3 regions of the Limnohabitans sp. Rim8 genome follow, and region 1 is predicted to be linked to each of the others. Evidence: predicted binding sites of a transcription regulator. Region 1 holds the regulator's gene; each other region holds the start of a gene.
The links. Region 1 encodes FNR, which switches genes on or off when oxygen is low (the NO sensors DNR and NnrR bind a similar motif). Its sites were predicted from a motif close to TTGATNNNNATCAA; they were not measured.

Region 1 (4,091 bases):
AAAGCCAACCCCGCTGTGCGCATGCCCCAAGATCCGTCGCCCAGGGTTTGCATGCGCAAAAAAATCCAAGGCCCTGCCCAAAGGCTGATGCTGCTGCCCAGGGCAAACAAGGCCATGGTGGCTGCACCCTCTAGCGGCTGGCTGGTCAGGGCAGCCACCATCAGGGCCGAATAAAGCAAACCGCATGGCATCAAGGCCCACAGCCCGCCCACCATCCACGGTGCAGCGCGCGCCCAGCGGGTGTTGAAGGCACGCACGCGCGCCCACAAACGGCGCGCACCGGCATCCAGCCACACAGGTTGACGGGCTTGCAGCATGAGCAGCAAGCCCAGCACCAAGGCCGTCAGGTGCAGCAAAGTCCAGACGGGGCGAATGGCGGCCGATTGCGTGGTCAGCCACCCTAAGCCCTGTATGCTGGCAGCAGCCAAGGCACCCAAAAGCGCATAGCCACCCAAGCGACCAAATTGGAAGGCCCACATGGCCTGCGCACGTCTTTCTCCAGCGGCTTGGCCCAAGCCCGCACAGGCAGCGCCGCACATGGCCACGCAATGCGGCCCACCGAGAACCCCCATCATCAGGGCCGTGATGGCCAAAGAGCTTTGCATGGTGAATTCAGTTGTAGGTCCATCTGGTCATTGTCAACGATGCCCAGATTGGTCAAACAGGGAGGCTTGTAAGCTCAGATGATTTTGGAAAACCGGTGGCGATTTCGGTCCGCCTGAAGGTAGCGGTCAAACACCATCGCCACGCCCCGCACAAAGAACCACCCTGTTGGTGTCACCTGAATGCCCGTCTCGCTCAGTTGAACCAATCCCTGGGCTTGCAGGTCTTCAAGTTGGCACAACTCTTTGGCAAAGAGCATCTTGAAATCGACCAGCCAAGCCAAGTTGATCGACTCGAATTGCACATGACCCTGACACATCAAGGCCATGATGACCGAGCGGCGAATCAGGTCGTCGCGTGACAGCGCCACCCCCCTGACCACAGGGAAACGGCCCTGGTCTAACGCGTCGACATACTCTTCCATGGTCTTGGCGTTTTGGCTGTAAGTGGAACCGACACGGCCAATCGAGGACATGCCCAAAGCGATCAAATCGCCATCGGCTTGGGTGCTGTAGCCCTGAAAGTTTCGGTGCAAACGACCCTGCCTTTTCGCCACCGCCAATGGGTCATCTGGCAAGGCGAAGTGGTCCATGCCGATATAGATGTAGCCCACCTCGGTCAAGGCATCGAGCGAGCGCGACAACATGGCCACCTTGGCGCCACCCACCGGCAAGTCTTGCGCGTGTATGCGTCTTTGCGGCTTGAAACGATCCGGCAAATGCGCGTAAGCGTAGAGTGCGATTCGGTCAGGCCTGAGACTTTTGATTTGTGCCAATGTCCGGTCAAAAGACGCGGGAGTTTGCAAGGGCAAACCGTATATCAGGTCCACATTGACCGATTCAAAACCCAATCTGCGTGAGGCTTCAACCAGCTGGAAAACTTGCTCGGCCGGTTGAATTCGGTGCACCGCTTTTTGTACGGCAGGGTCAAAGTCCTGAACGCCAAAACTCAGGCGGTTAAAGCCCAACTCGGCCAACACAGCCAAACGGCCCTCATCCACGGTACGCGGATCGACTTCAACCGAGTATTCACCCCCGGGAACAAAAGCAAAGTGCGCCCGCAACATGGCCATGAGTTGACGCAGTTCCTCGTCGCTCATGAAGGTGGGCGTGCCCCCACCCAGGTGCAATTGGCTCACCGGCTGACCAAGCCCCAGATGTTGGCTGTGCAGGATCACCTCTTTCGTGAGGTATCGCAGATACGTGGCTGCCCGGTCTTTGTGTTGGGTGATGATTTTGTTGCAAGCACAGTAATAACAAAGCGATTCACAAAACGGAATGTGAACGTACAAGGACAAGGGCGACTGCTGCCCCACACGGCCGCAATGGCGTTGCTGCAAAACCTGGATGTAATCGGCCTGGCCAAATGCCTCTACAAATCGGTCAGCAGAGGGGTAAGAGGTGTATCGCGGTCCAGATACATCAAAGCGTGTCAACAATTCAGGCGTGATGACGGACATGTGTCTGCCCCTTGGTAAAACGTGTGCCAAACAATGTCACGACTTTGCCTTTCAGACCCAGCCCAAGTATTGACCCAAATCAAACAAGCTACCGGTTTCCGATGATTTCCAGTCCATATCGGGTACAGGCTGAACATACGTCAATTTTTGGCCTTAAGCTCAAGACTTGATCCAGAGCAAATTCATTTTTTTACATTGGATAAAACATGAATCCACAAGCCATCAAAGTCGCCTGCTCCAACTGCAACTTGCGCGAGTTGTGCATGCCCATGGGCCTGAATGACCATGACTTGAACCGACTAGACGACTTGGTCGCCGTTCGGCGAAAGGTCAAAAGAGGCACCACCTTGTTCACCAACGGCGACAAGTTCACTTCTTTGTATGCGATTCGCACTGGATTTTTCAAAACCTGCCTGGCCACCGAAGACGGGCACGACCAGGTCACGGGTTTCCAGATGGCGGGCGAAATCATAGGCCTTGACGGCATCGTGAACGACCAGCACAGCTGCGACGCGGTGGCCCTGGAGGACGCAGAGGTCTGTGTGATGCCTTTTGATCGGATCGAGGAAATTTCTCGCGAAGTGACTGCTCTGCAACACCATGTGCACAAAATCATGAGCCGTGAAATCGTGCGCGAGCACGGCGTGATGCTGCTTTTAGGCAGCATGCGTGCGGAGGAGCGCTTGGCTGCTTTCTTGTTGAACTTGGTCCAACGCCTGCATGCACGGGGTTTCTCGCAGTCTGAGCTGGTCCTGCGCATGACGCGTGAAGAAATCGGGAGCTACTTGGGCCTGAAGCTTGAGACCGTGAGTCGCACTTTTTCAAAATTTGTCGACGACGGATTGGTCGAAGTAAAACAACGCCACGTCCGCATCCTAGACAGCGATGGTCTGCAACGGTTGGTCAACCACAACGCCTGCAACTGAAATATTCAAGCTGGGTTGAGGCCCTGGACCACCAAACTTCAAGGTTTGGTGGGCTCAGATGAAGACTCAGCAGGCTCAGGCAACTCACCCGTCGCGGCATGGTTGCGTCCTTGCATGGCAGGCGCATGGGTGATGCCTTGGCGCTCTTGCATCGCCGTCCGCGGCGTGACCGTGATCACAGGGTCAGGGTGGCTCACCGCAATGTAGAGCGTTGTAAACCCGGCCACCACCACCACCGCGGGGCCCGCAAACACCATCCAGACCAGGCCAAATCGCCACCATGGCAGTCCATCTTGGGGGTTCTTCATTGCATGGATCATGCTTGTCTTTCCAAAAAAGTCATTCAACGGGGAACCAAAAACACGGTTTTTTCACTCAAAAAACCGGCCGATTGGCCATCTGGCCAGGTCGCCTGAATGCGAAAATCAATCGGGTGCGAACCTGGTGCTGCAGCCTCATAGGGCATTTGCAAACGGACAGAGACCCAGCGCGATTCGGTTGCCGCTACTTGCACGCCCGTTTCACTGACCAGACTCAGGCCCAGCAAGCCGTCGACCTGTAGGTCGAACGTCAATTTTTGCTCTGCCGCGTTCATGATTTGCAGACGGTACACGTTCTCCATCTTGCCGCCTGCCACGATACGAGCCATGGTGGCGCGATCGCGCTCAATGTCCACCTTGAACGGCAAGCGCAACCACAAAGACGCACCAACGCTGATGATGATGGCCCACAACACAGCGGTGTAAATGAGCACACGAGGCCGAAAAATTCGCCGAACCGTTTGTCCCCAAGTCCAACCATGGTCAAGCGCGTTTTGTGTCGAAAACTTGACCAAGCCACGCGGATAGCCCACCTTGTCCATGACCGTGTCGCACACATCCACACAAGCGCCGCAGCCTATGCACTCGTACTGCAAGCCTTTGCGAATGTCGATGCCCGTGGGGCAGACCTGAACGCACAAAGTACAGTCCACACAAGAGCCCAGCCCGAGGGCTGTGGGGTCTGCCTTCTTGGAGCGGGCACCACGCGGCTCGCCACGCGCCTCGTCGTAAGTGACGATCAAAGTGTCCTTGTCGAACATGGCGCTTTGAAAGCGTGCATAA
Region 2 (4,091 bases), on a different contig from region 1:
CTCAAAATGCCGGTGAGTTTGCCAATCATGGAGGGTGACGCCTTAAATGCCTGTGATGGGAGAGAATGCGCTTTTGCCTTGGCCATTTGGGCCATACACCGCGCACAGCTAGGATTATCAACTTGATTGTCAGACACACCTTCACGCCGCACAACAACACCCGTTTGTCTCATCTGTGCGGCCCCATGGATGCGCACCTGCGCACCATCGAAGCGGGTCTTCAAGTGAGCATCGCGCACCGACACGAACAGTTCAAGGTGGACGGCCCCAAAGCGTTGGCCATGCAGGCCATGGAGATTTTGCAGGCCATCTACGAACGCGCAGACCGACCGATTGCGCCAGACATGGTGCAACTCATGCTGCTGGGCGACAACGGGGGCGAGGAACCCAACTTGCCTGCGCTGCAAACACGCCGCGCCGACCTGAAGGCCCGCACCCCGGTGCAAGCGGCCTATCTGGAGAGCATCGCCAGCCATGACATCAGCTTTGGCATCGGGCCTGCGGGCACAGGCAAAACCTATTTGGCCGTGGCCTGCGCGGTGGACGCGCTGGAGCGCGCCAGCGTGCAGCGCATTGTGCTGACGCGCCCGGCGGTGGAAGCCGGTGAGCGCCTGGGCTTTTTGCCGGGCGACTTGTCTCAAAAAGTGGATCCGTATTTGCGTCCTCTCTACGACGCCTTGTACGACCTGATGGGTCACGACAAGGTGCAAAAAGCCTTCGAACGCAACGCCATCGAAGTCGCTCCACTGGCCTTCATGCGCGGGCGCACGCTGAACAACGCGTTTGTCATCCTGGACGAAGCGCAGAACACCAGCACCGAGCAGATGAAGATGTTTTTGACGCGCATCGGCTTTGGGGCCAAGGCCGTCATCACAGGCGATGTCAGCCAGATCGATTTACCCAAGGGACAGCTGTCTGGATTGATCGACGCCGAACGGGTTCTGAAGCGCGTCAAAGGCATTGCCTTCACACGTTTCAGCAGCGCCGATGTGGTGCGCCACCCCTTGGTGGCCCGGATTGTGGATGCTTATGACGCACAAGGCAGCGCAGCCTTGCGCGCGGGCATTACCACACGCCGCAAATCCCTGCCAACTGACGACTGACACCACAACCCCAAAAAATGGCCCTCCAGCAACTCCAACTGTCTCTGCAATTTGGCGACTTTCCACACCAAGCCCGCCACCGCGCAGCCTTGCCCCGCCACGCGGTCACCCGCGCCATTCGCCATGCGCTGGCCGATGACGCCGAAATCACGGTGCGCATCGTGGGCGAAGAAGAAGGCCGCGCACTCAACCAGAGTTACCGCAAAAAGGACTACGCCACCAATGTGCTGACCTTTGATTACGAGCAAGAACCGGTGGTGATGGCAGACTTGGTGCTCTGTGCACCGGTGGTGGCGCGTGAGGCCAAAGAACAAGGCAAAACGCTGGCAGCGCATTACACGCATTTGCTGGTGCACGGCACACTGCACGCGCAGGGCTGGGACCACGAAACCAGCACCGCTGACGCGCAAGAGATGGAAGCCTACGAGGTGGCCATCCTCGCCGGGTTGGGGTTGTCGAACCCCTACCTTTGAGCGAGGATGCCCACGGGCTGGATGGCCCGGTGGATCAAATCCTCAATAACGGTAGCCAATGCCCACGCCATAGAGCAAAGGGTCCACCCGCAAGCGGCCCAAGCTGCTGCCATCGGCATACACATCGGTTCGGATGTAGGCCTTTTTCACATCCAGGTTGATGGACCAATTTTTATCGATCGGAAAATCCACACCCACTTGGAAGGCCGTCCCCCAATTGTGGCTGTCCAAAGAAAGACCCGGGGGCAATGACACACTGCTGAAGTGGGTGTAGGCGATACCGCCGCCCACATAAGGCTTGAAACCATCAAAGTCTGTGAAGTGGTACTGCAGCAGCAAAGTCGGTGGCAAATGCTTGAAGGAACCGATGTCGGTGCCGTTGGCATAGACCCGCTGCTTCTGGTCCATGGTCAAGCTCAGTTCTGCGGCCATGTTCTTGTTGAAAAAATACGAGAAATCGATGGTTGCAAATGACTTGTTGTCGATGGACAGACCCAAAGAAGTCGTGTCCTTGTTGACACTGTCCAAATGCACGGAGCGCAAACGAATTTGCCAAGGACTCTCGCTCAGGCTTTGAGCCATCACGCCGGAGACCGATCCCGCCAGCAACAGTGCTACCCACCCAGTTTGTTTATTCATGTCGAATTTCCTTGTGTAAGCGAGAGACAAACCTCTCGATTCCATTGGAATATCGGCAAAGAAGTGCCAACTTGAGGCACATCAAATGCACTCAGGCAGGGATTGCCGCAGCAGAACCCTTTGATGTGCATCAAAGGTCTGCGTTGCTTTTTGGTGATTTGTGCGTCAAGCCACTGAGACAGGGATCAACGGCCGTTCAGGCGTTCCACAATGTCCAGCGTAGGGGCACTCTGGTTCATGGTGTAGAAGTGGATGGCGGGCACGCCGCCATTGATCAGTTGCTCGCACAAGTCAGACACGACATCCAAGCCGAAGGCCTTGATCGAAGCCACGTCGTCGCCATAGGCTTGCAGGCGCAACCTGATCCAGCGTGGGATCTCGGCCCCGCATGCGTCTGAAAAGCGCAGCAACTGCGAAGAACTCGTGATGGGCATGATACCGGGCACCACGGGCACATCCACGCCCAGTTTGTAGGCGTCGTCCACAAAACGGAAATACGCATCGCTGTTGTAGAAGTATTGCGTGATGGCCGAATCAGCACCGGCTTTCACCTTGGTGGCAAAGGCCTGTAAATCGGCTTCGGGCGACTTGGCTTGAGGATGGATCTCGGGGTAAGCGGCCACCTCGATGTGGAAATCGTCGCCGGTCTCTGCGCGGATGAAAGCCACCAGATCGCTGGCATAGTGGAACTCACCCCCTGCGCCATAACCGCTGGGCAAGTCGCCCCGCAAAGCCACCAAACGTTTGACGCCCATGGCCTTGAGTGTGGCCAGCTCGGCGCGCACCGAAACCTTGGTCGCGCCAATGCACGAGAAGTGACAAGCGGCGCTCAAACCCTCGGCCTGGATCGCACCCACCGTGGCAAAAGTGCCCTCTTGAGTAGAGCCACCTGCACCATAGGTCACCGAGCAAAACTCGGGCTTGAGGGCATACAGCTTCTCACGCACACCGCGCAATTTTTCGGTGCCTTCAGGGGTTTTGGGTGGGAAAAATTCCAGGCTGATCGGCAGCTTCAAACCAGACATCGCTTCACCTTCAAATTCAATAATCGTTGGCCTTGGCATACGCCTTGGCGGCCAGATCGGCCTCATGCGCCACACGCGTTTTTTCACGCGCAGGCTGCACCGCAGCAGGGTCAGGCCAGCAGGCCTGCACAAAAAATTCACGGTTGCCGTCACCGCCCTCGATGGGACTGTCCATCCACGCACTCACCTGCAAGCCCAAATCGGTCAAGGCGGTGCGCACACGGTTTTCAATGAAAGGGTAATGGCTCTCGTCTTTGACGATGCCGCCCTTGCCCACTTGGCCCGGTTGCAACTCAAACTGGGGTTTGACCAGCATCAGCAACTGGCCCGTGGGCTTGAGCAAATGCACCACACCCGGCAAAACCAGCGTGAGCGAGATGAACGACACATCACCCACCACCAGGTCAAAACCTTCGAGTGCGTCAGGCACCCGTTCGTCACCCGGCACCACATCGCGGGCGTTCACGCCCTCAATGCACACCACCCGCTCGTCTTGGCTGATGCGCGGATGCACTTGGGCATGGCCCACATCAATGCCGACCACTTCGGCTGCACCGTGTTGCAACAAACAGTCGGTGAAACCACCGGTGCTTTGCCCGACATCCAGGCAGCGCAAGCCTTGCACCTGCACGGCCGTGGCCTTCAAAGCCCCTTCGAGCTTGAGGCCACCGCGCGAAACATAACGCGACTCGGCATCGTCGAGCAGCTGCAGTGCAGCGCTCTCGGGCACCTCATCGCGGTTTTTCACCACCGCACGCCAAATTCCGTCGGGCTGCTGCCACTGCACGCCCCCGGCGATCAGTCGCTGAGCCTGGGAGCGAGAAGCGGCCAGGCCGCGCTCGACAAGAAGT
Region 3 (4,091 bases), on a different contig from region 1:
GCGCGCTTCGAATGCGCGGTCCATGGCCACTTCCAAATCGCGCATCAAACGTGGGTCTTTTTGAGCCATGTCCCACAAGCGCTGGTCAGCACGGCGACGGGCCAGTTGCGCCGACCATGCGTCCATGCTGGTCATCAGGTGCTGCGCCAAAACACGCGTCAGTCCGCGCAGCAACACCATGGCCAACACCGCCACAGCCCATAAGGCCAGCCAAGCCGCCACCAAATGGGACTCGGCCCAACCGTCCAACAAGCGGTCGGTCAGGACCAATAAAGCGGAAACACCCGCAGCCAACAAGACCGTGGCCAAGAACTGGGTCAGGGCAACAGGCGTTTCGGAAGCAGCAGGCAACAGGGTCGTTTGACCCCACATGGTTTTGGAAGCGGTGTTCATTGTGTTTTCCCTTGAATTGATTCTGTGCAATTTGGCATTGCTAATGATTAAAATCTGTCCTCCATCATAGGGTTTCTACGCATATTGTTCAACTTTATATTCATGATGCAGGTCATTCATAATGGTGATAGATAAGTTGGCCAACATGAACACCCCCATTCCTGCCGCCTTTCGCACACTGGACCTGAATTTGCTGCGGGTCTTTGACGAAGTCATGGCCGAACGCAGTCTGACTCGGGCCGCCAACAACCTGTCTTTGACCCAACCCGCCGTGAGCAACGCCTTGCGGCGGTTGCGCGATGCCTTGGGCGATGAACTGGTGCGGCGGCACGGCCACGGCATTGAACCCACACCCCGGGCATTGGTTTTGTGGCCCACCGTGCGCGAGGCCTTGCGACAGCTGCAATCGGCCATCGTGCCCAGCGCATTCGAACCGAAGCTGGCCAACAGCACCTTTGTGCTGGCCATGGCAGACGCCACCGCGGCCGAACTCATGGGCGGCTTGGCCAAGCAAATGGAAGAGCAGGCACCCGACGTGTCACTGCGCGTGGTGCCTTTGACCACCCGAGACCCCCGGAAACTGTTGGGTGACGATGCCGCAGACATGGCTCTGGGCTACTTTCCGGCCGTACTGGCCGACTTAACGGCCCGGGTTCAGTCGGGCGAGGCCATTCCCTACGAACACCAACGCCTGTACTCGGGCGAATACGTGTGTGTGATGCGCAAAGACCACCCTTTGGCCAAACGCCCCATCAGCCTGCAGGATTACTGCAATGCTCGCCATTTGCTGGTCAGCTTTTCGGGGCGCGCCTATGGCTTTGTGGACGAGGCCTTGGCTGTGATCGGTCAGCGCAGGCGCATTGTGCTCACGGTGAATCAATTCTTCACCGCCGGGCGGGTGGTGGTGAACTCCGACTTGCTCACCGTGCTGCCGCGTCACTTTGTACCCACCACCGGCATGGCCAAAGAATTGGCACTGCACGACTTACCCTTTGACGTGCCGCCCGTCCAAGTACACGCCCTGTGGCACAGAAAACGCGAACACGACAGCGCGCACCAATGGCTGCGCGCCCAATTACAACAAGCGGCGCAACAAGCCTTTCGCGCCGAGGACCACGCATGAAGATTCAACTGCTTTCTGACCTGCACCTGGAGTCCAACCCCAACTTCATGCCCAGCCCCGCACCGGGTGCGGATGTGCTGGTGCTGGCGGGCGACATTGGCTCTTATCAAACCGGCTCGGCCTTGAGCAAAACAGGCGATACCGACTTTGGCTTGGCTCGATTTTCACCCCTTCACGGCTGGCCCACCCCGGTGCTATTCGTGCCAGGCAACCACGAGTACGACGGATTGGACTTTGACCAAGCCCACAGCCATTTGCAAGAAACCTGCGCCCGATTGGGCATCACTTGGCTGGAGCGCGAAGTGGTGCAAATGGGCCAAGTGCGCTTTGTGGGTACCACGCTGTGGACCGACTTTGACGCGCTGGGGCCGCTGGCTGGGCAAACCATACCCGACCCGCTCAAGGACAAAATTCCGGCGCACTTCAGCCACCCCAACAGCCAGTTCACTCGCCAACTCAAAGCCCGAGACAAGGCTTTCAGGGCGGCCAACTATTACCTGCGCAAAGCCATGACCACGCGACAGGGCGAAGCTTGGCTGGCCGAAGGGCTGCGCGCGCAAGCGCTGCAGTGCCAAGATTGGTTAAGCCAGGCACTGAACACCCCCTTTGATGGCACCACCGTGGTGATCACGCACTTTGCGCCCAGCTTGCACAGTGCCGATCCGCGCTACGGCCGGGTACCAGGCACCGCCGGGTTTTGCAATGCGCTGGACGCACTGCTGCCGCAGGCGCAGCTTTGGCTGCATGGGCATTTGCATTGCCCCAGCGACTACACCCTGAATGGCTGCCGCGTAGTGGCCAACCCTTTGGGCTATGCCCACAAAAACGAGCAAAAGACCTTCAAACCCCATGACCTGATCAGCCTTTGACAGTGCTGCACAAGGCTTGGCGCATTTGGCCAGGGCCCCCCATGCGAAACAGCGCGTTTCATGACCCAAGTCAAGGCCGCGAGGTCAAAAAAGTCTTATGGTCAAGCCTTGTTTGATTTGCAACAGGAGACCCTCATGAAAATCTTATTGGCCATCGACGGCAGCGAATTCACCAAAAAAATGCTGGCTTACTTAACCACGCACGAAGATCTTTTCAGCAGCAACAACAGCTATACGCTGTTGACCGTGAACCCCCAATTGCCCCCCCGCGCGCGGGCCGTCGTGGGCAAAGAGGTGGTCGATGCTTACCACCGCGAAGAAGCTGAAAAAGTATTGGCCCCAGTCACCAAGTTCTTGCTGCGCCACCACATCGACGCCAAAACCCTGACCAAAGTCGGGCACGCTGGTGAAACCATCTCCAAAACAGCCGACAGCGGTAAGTTTGATTTGGTGGTGATGGGCTCGCACGGCCACGGCACGCTGGGCAACCTGGTCATGGGCTCGGTCGCCACCCAGGTGCTGGCGAACTGCAAAGTGCCTGTGCTGCTGGTGCGCTGAAGCGCGGGCTTCAGCGGGCGTTCAGACCGTCAAAACAGGTGCTCATGACCAAATCGAGAATCTGCTCGTCGGTGTGCTGTTCGCCCATTTTGAGGAACTCCAGCACCGGGTCGCAGGCCCGTGCAAACAAGGTGTAAAGCACGGCCACGGCCGGCAAAGCCTTGTTGATCTGGCCCTGAGCTTGGGCTTCTTCGATCCAACCGCCCAAGGCATCGCTGACTTCCATCAAACCATCCATGTACTCTTTGCTGCCCATCAGGGTCGAGCGAAGGCTGGAGTTTTGGCTGGGCAATGAGGGCATCAGGCCTTGCAGCTTGAGCGTCATGGTCCAGCGAGTCACGAATTTGAGTTTTTCAAGCGGGGCCAAGCTGGCATCGGTACTTTGGATGACTTCTTGCGCCCGGCGCATGGCGGTGACCATGGCGGCGCAGGCCAGCTCTTCTTTGCTGGTGAAGTGCTTGTAAAGGCTGGCCTTGGCGATGCCCACCTCGGCGGCCACTTCGTCCACCGTCATTGCATCAAAGCCTTTTTCAGCCAACAAACGGTTGACCGACTGGATGATCGCGACCTCGCGGGCAGCGAGCATCTGAACTTTGAATGATTTTTTGGGCGCGGACGGGGTTTCGATTTGCATCGGTTCATTTTAGCCGTGCAACCCCAAAAAATGACTCAAGGGTTACCCTTGCATACCAACAGGTCTTTTCAACTGCCGGGCACCACCCCCGCCACACCTTGGCGCACGGTCCAACGCGCCTGCACACCCAACTCGGCATGGGGCATGACAGGATGCGCCGTGGTCATGAATTGCGCCTCCAGGCGTTCAGGCCGGACATCGATCAGGGTGTACCCCCGTTCGTCTGATCGGGCATGGCGAATGTCCGGGTTGTCACGCTGTATCTGCGCCATGACCTTAGGCGACATGCCACGAGTGCTGACCGAGGTGGTGACCAACTCGCTGGCCACCACGGGCGAGCGCTCATCGCCCGGCTGCACACGCAACTGGGCAGCCACGTTGGCGTGCACATCGCCCCCCAACATGACCACATCGCTCAAACGCGCATCCGCCATGGTTTGCAACAGCCGCGTGCGCGCGTGCGGGTAACCGTCCCAACCGTCGGTGAAAGCGCTGCGGCCCAAAGGGGTCTGAA

Region 2: the regulator FNR is predicted to act here: its motif matches at 2,336-2,349, upstream of Q1M54_RS14465 (OmpW family outer membrane protein).
Region 3: the regulator FNR is predicted to act here: its motif matches at 2,446-2,459, upstream of Q1M54_RS00845 (universal stress protein).

The regions. Positions count from the first base shown of each region.
Region 1 covers NZ_CALPTI020000008.1:80,067-84,157, reverse strand. The annotation lists gene Q1M54_RS07720 (sulfite exporter TauE/SafE family protein) at 1-605, opposite strand, end outside; gene hemN (oxygen-independent coproporphyrinogen III oxidase) at 680-2,062, opposite strand; gene fnr (fumarate/nitrate reduction transcriptional regulator Fnr) at 2,269-2,988, shown strand; gene Q1M54_RS07705 (nitrogen fixation protein FixH) at 3,027-3,308, opposite strand; gene ccoG (cytochrome c oxidase accessory protein CcoG) at 3,332-4,091, opposite strand, start outside.
Region 2 covers NZ_CALPTI020000026.1:28,093-32,183, reverse strand. The annotation lists gene ruvA (Holliday junction branch migration protein RuvA) at 1-29, opposite strand, end outside; gene Q1M54_RS14475 (PhoH family protein) at 123-1,103, shown strand; gene ybeY (rRNA maturation RNase YbeY) at 1,121-1,576, shown strand; gene Q1M54_RS14465 (OmpW family outer membrane protein) at 1,619-2,215, opposite strand; gene metF (methylenetetrahydrofolate reductase [NAD(P)H]) at 2,401-3,240, opposite strand; gene Q1M54_RS14455 (TlyA family RNA methyltransferase) at 3,257-4,091, opposite strand, start outside.
Region 3 covers NZ_CALPTI020000001.1:180,626-184,716, reverse strand. The annotation lists gene Q1M54_RS00860 (hypothetical protein) at 1-393, opposite strand, end outside; gene Q1M54_RS00855 (LysR family transcriptional regulator) at 539-1,516, shown strand; gene Q1M54_RS00850 (metallophosphoesterase) at 1,513-2,385, shown strand; gene Q1M54_RS00845 (universal stress protein) at 2,521-2,943, shown strand; gene Q1M54_RS00840 (TetR/AcrR family transcriptional regulator) at 2,954-3,577, opposite strand; gene Q1M54_RS00835 (alkaline phosphatase D family protein) at 3,646-4,091, opposite strand, start outside.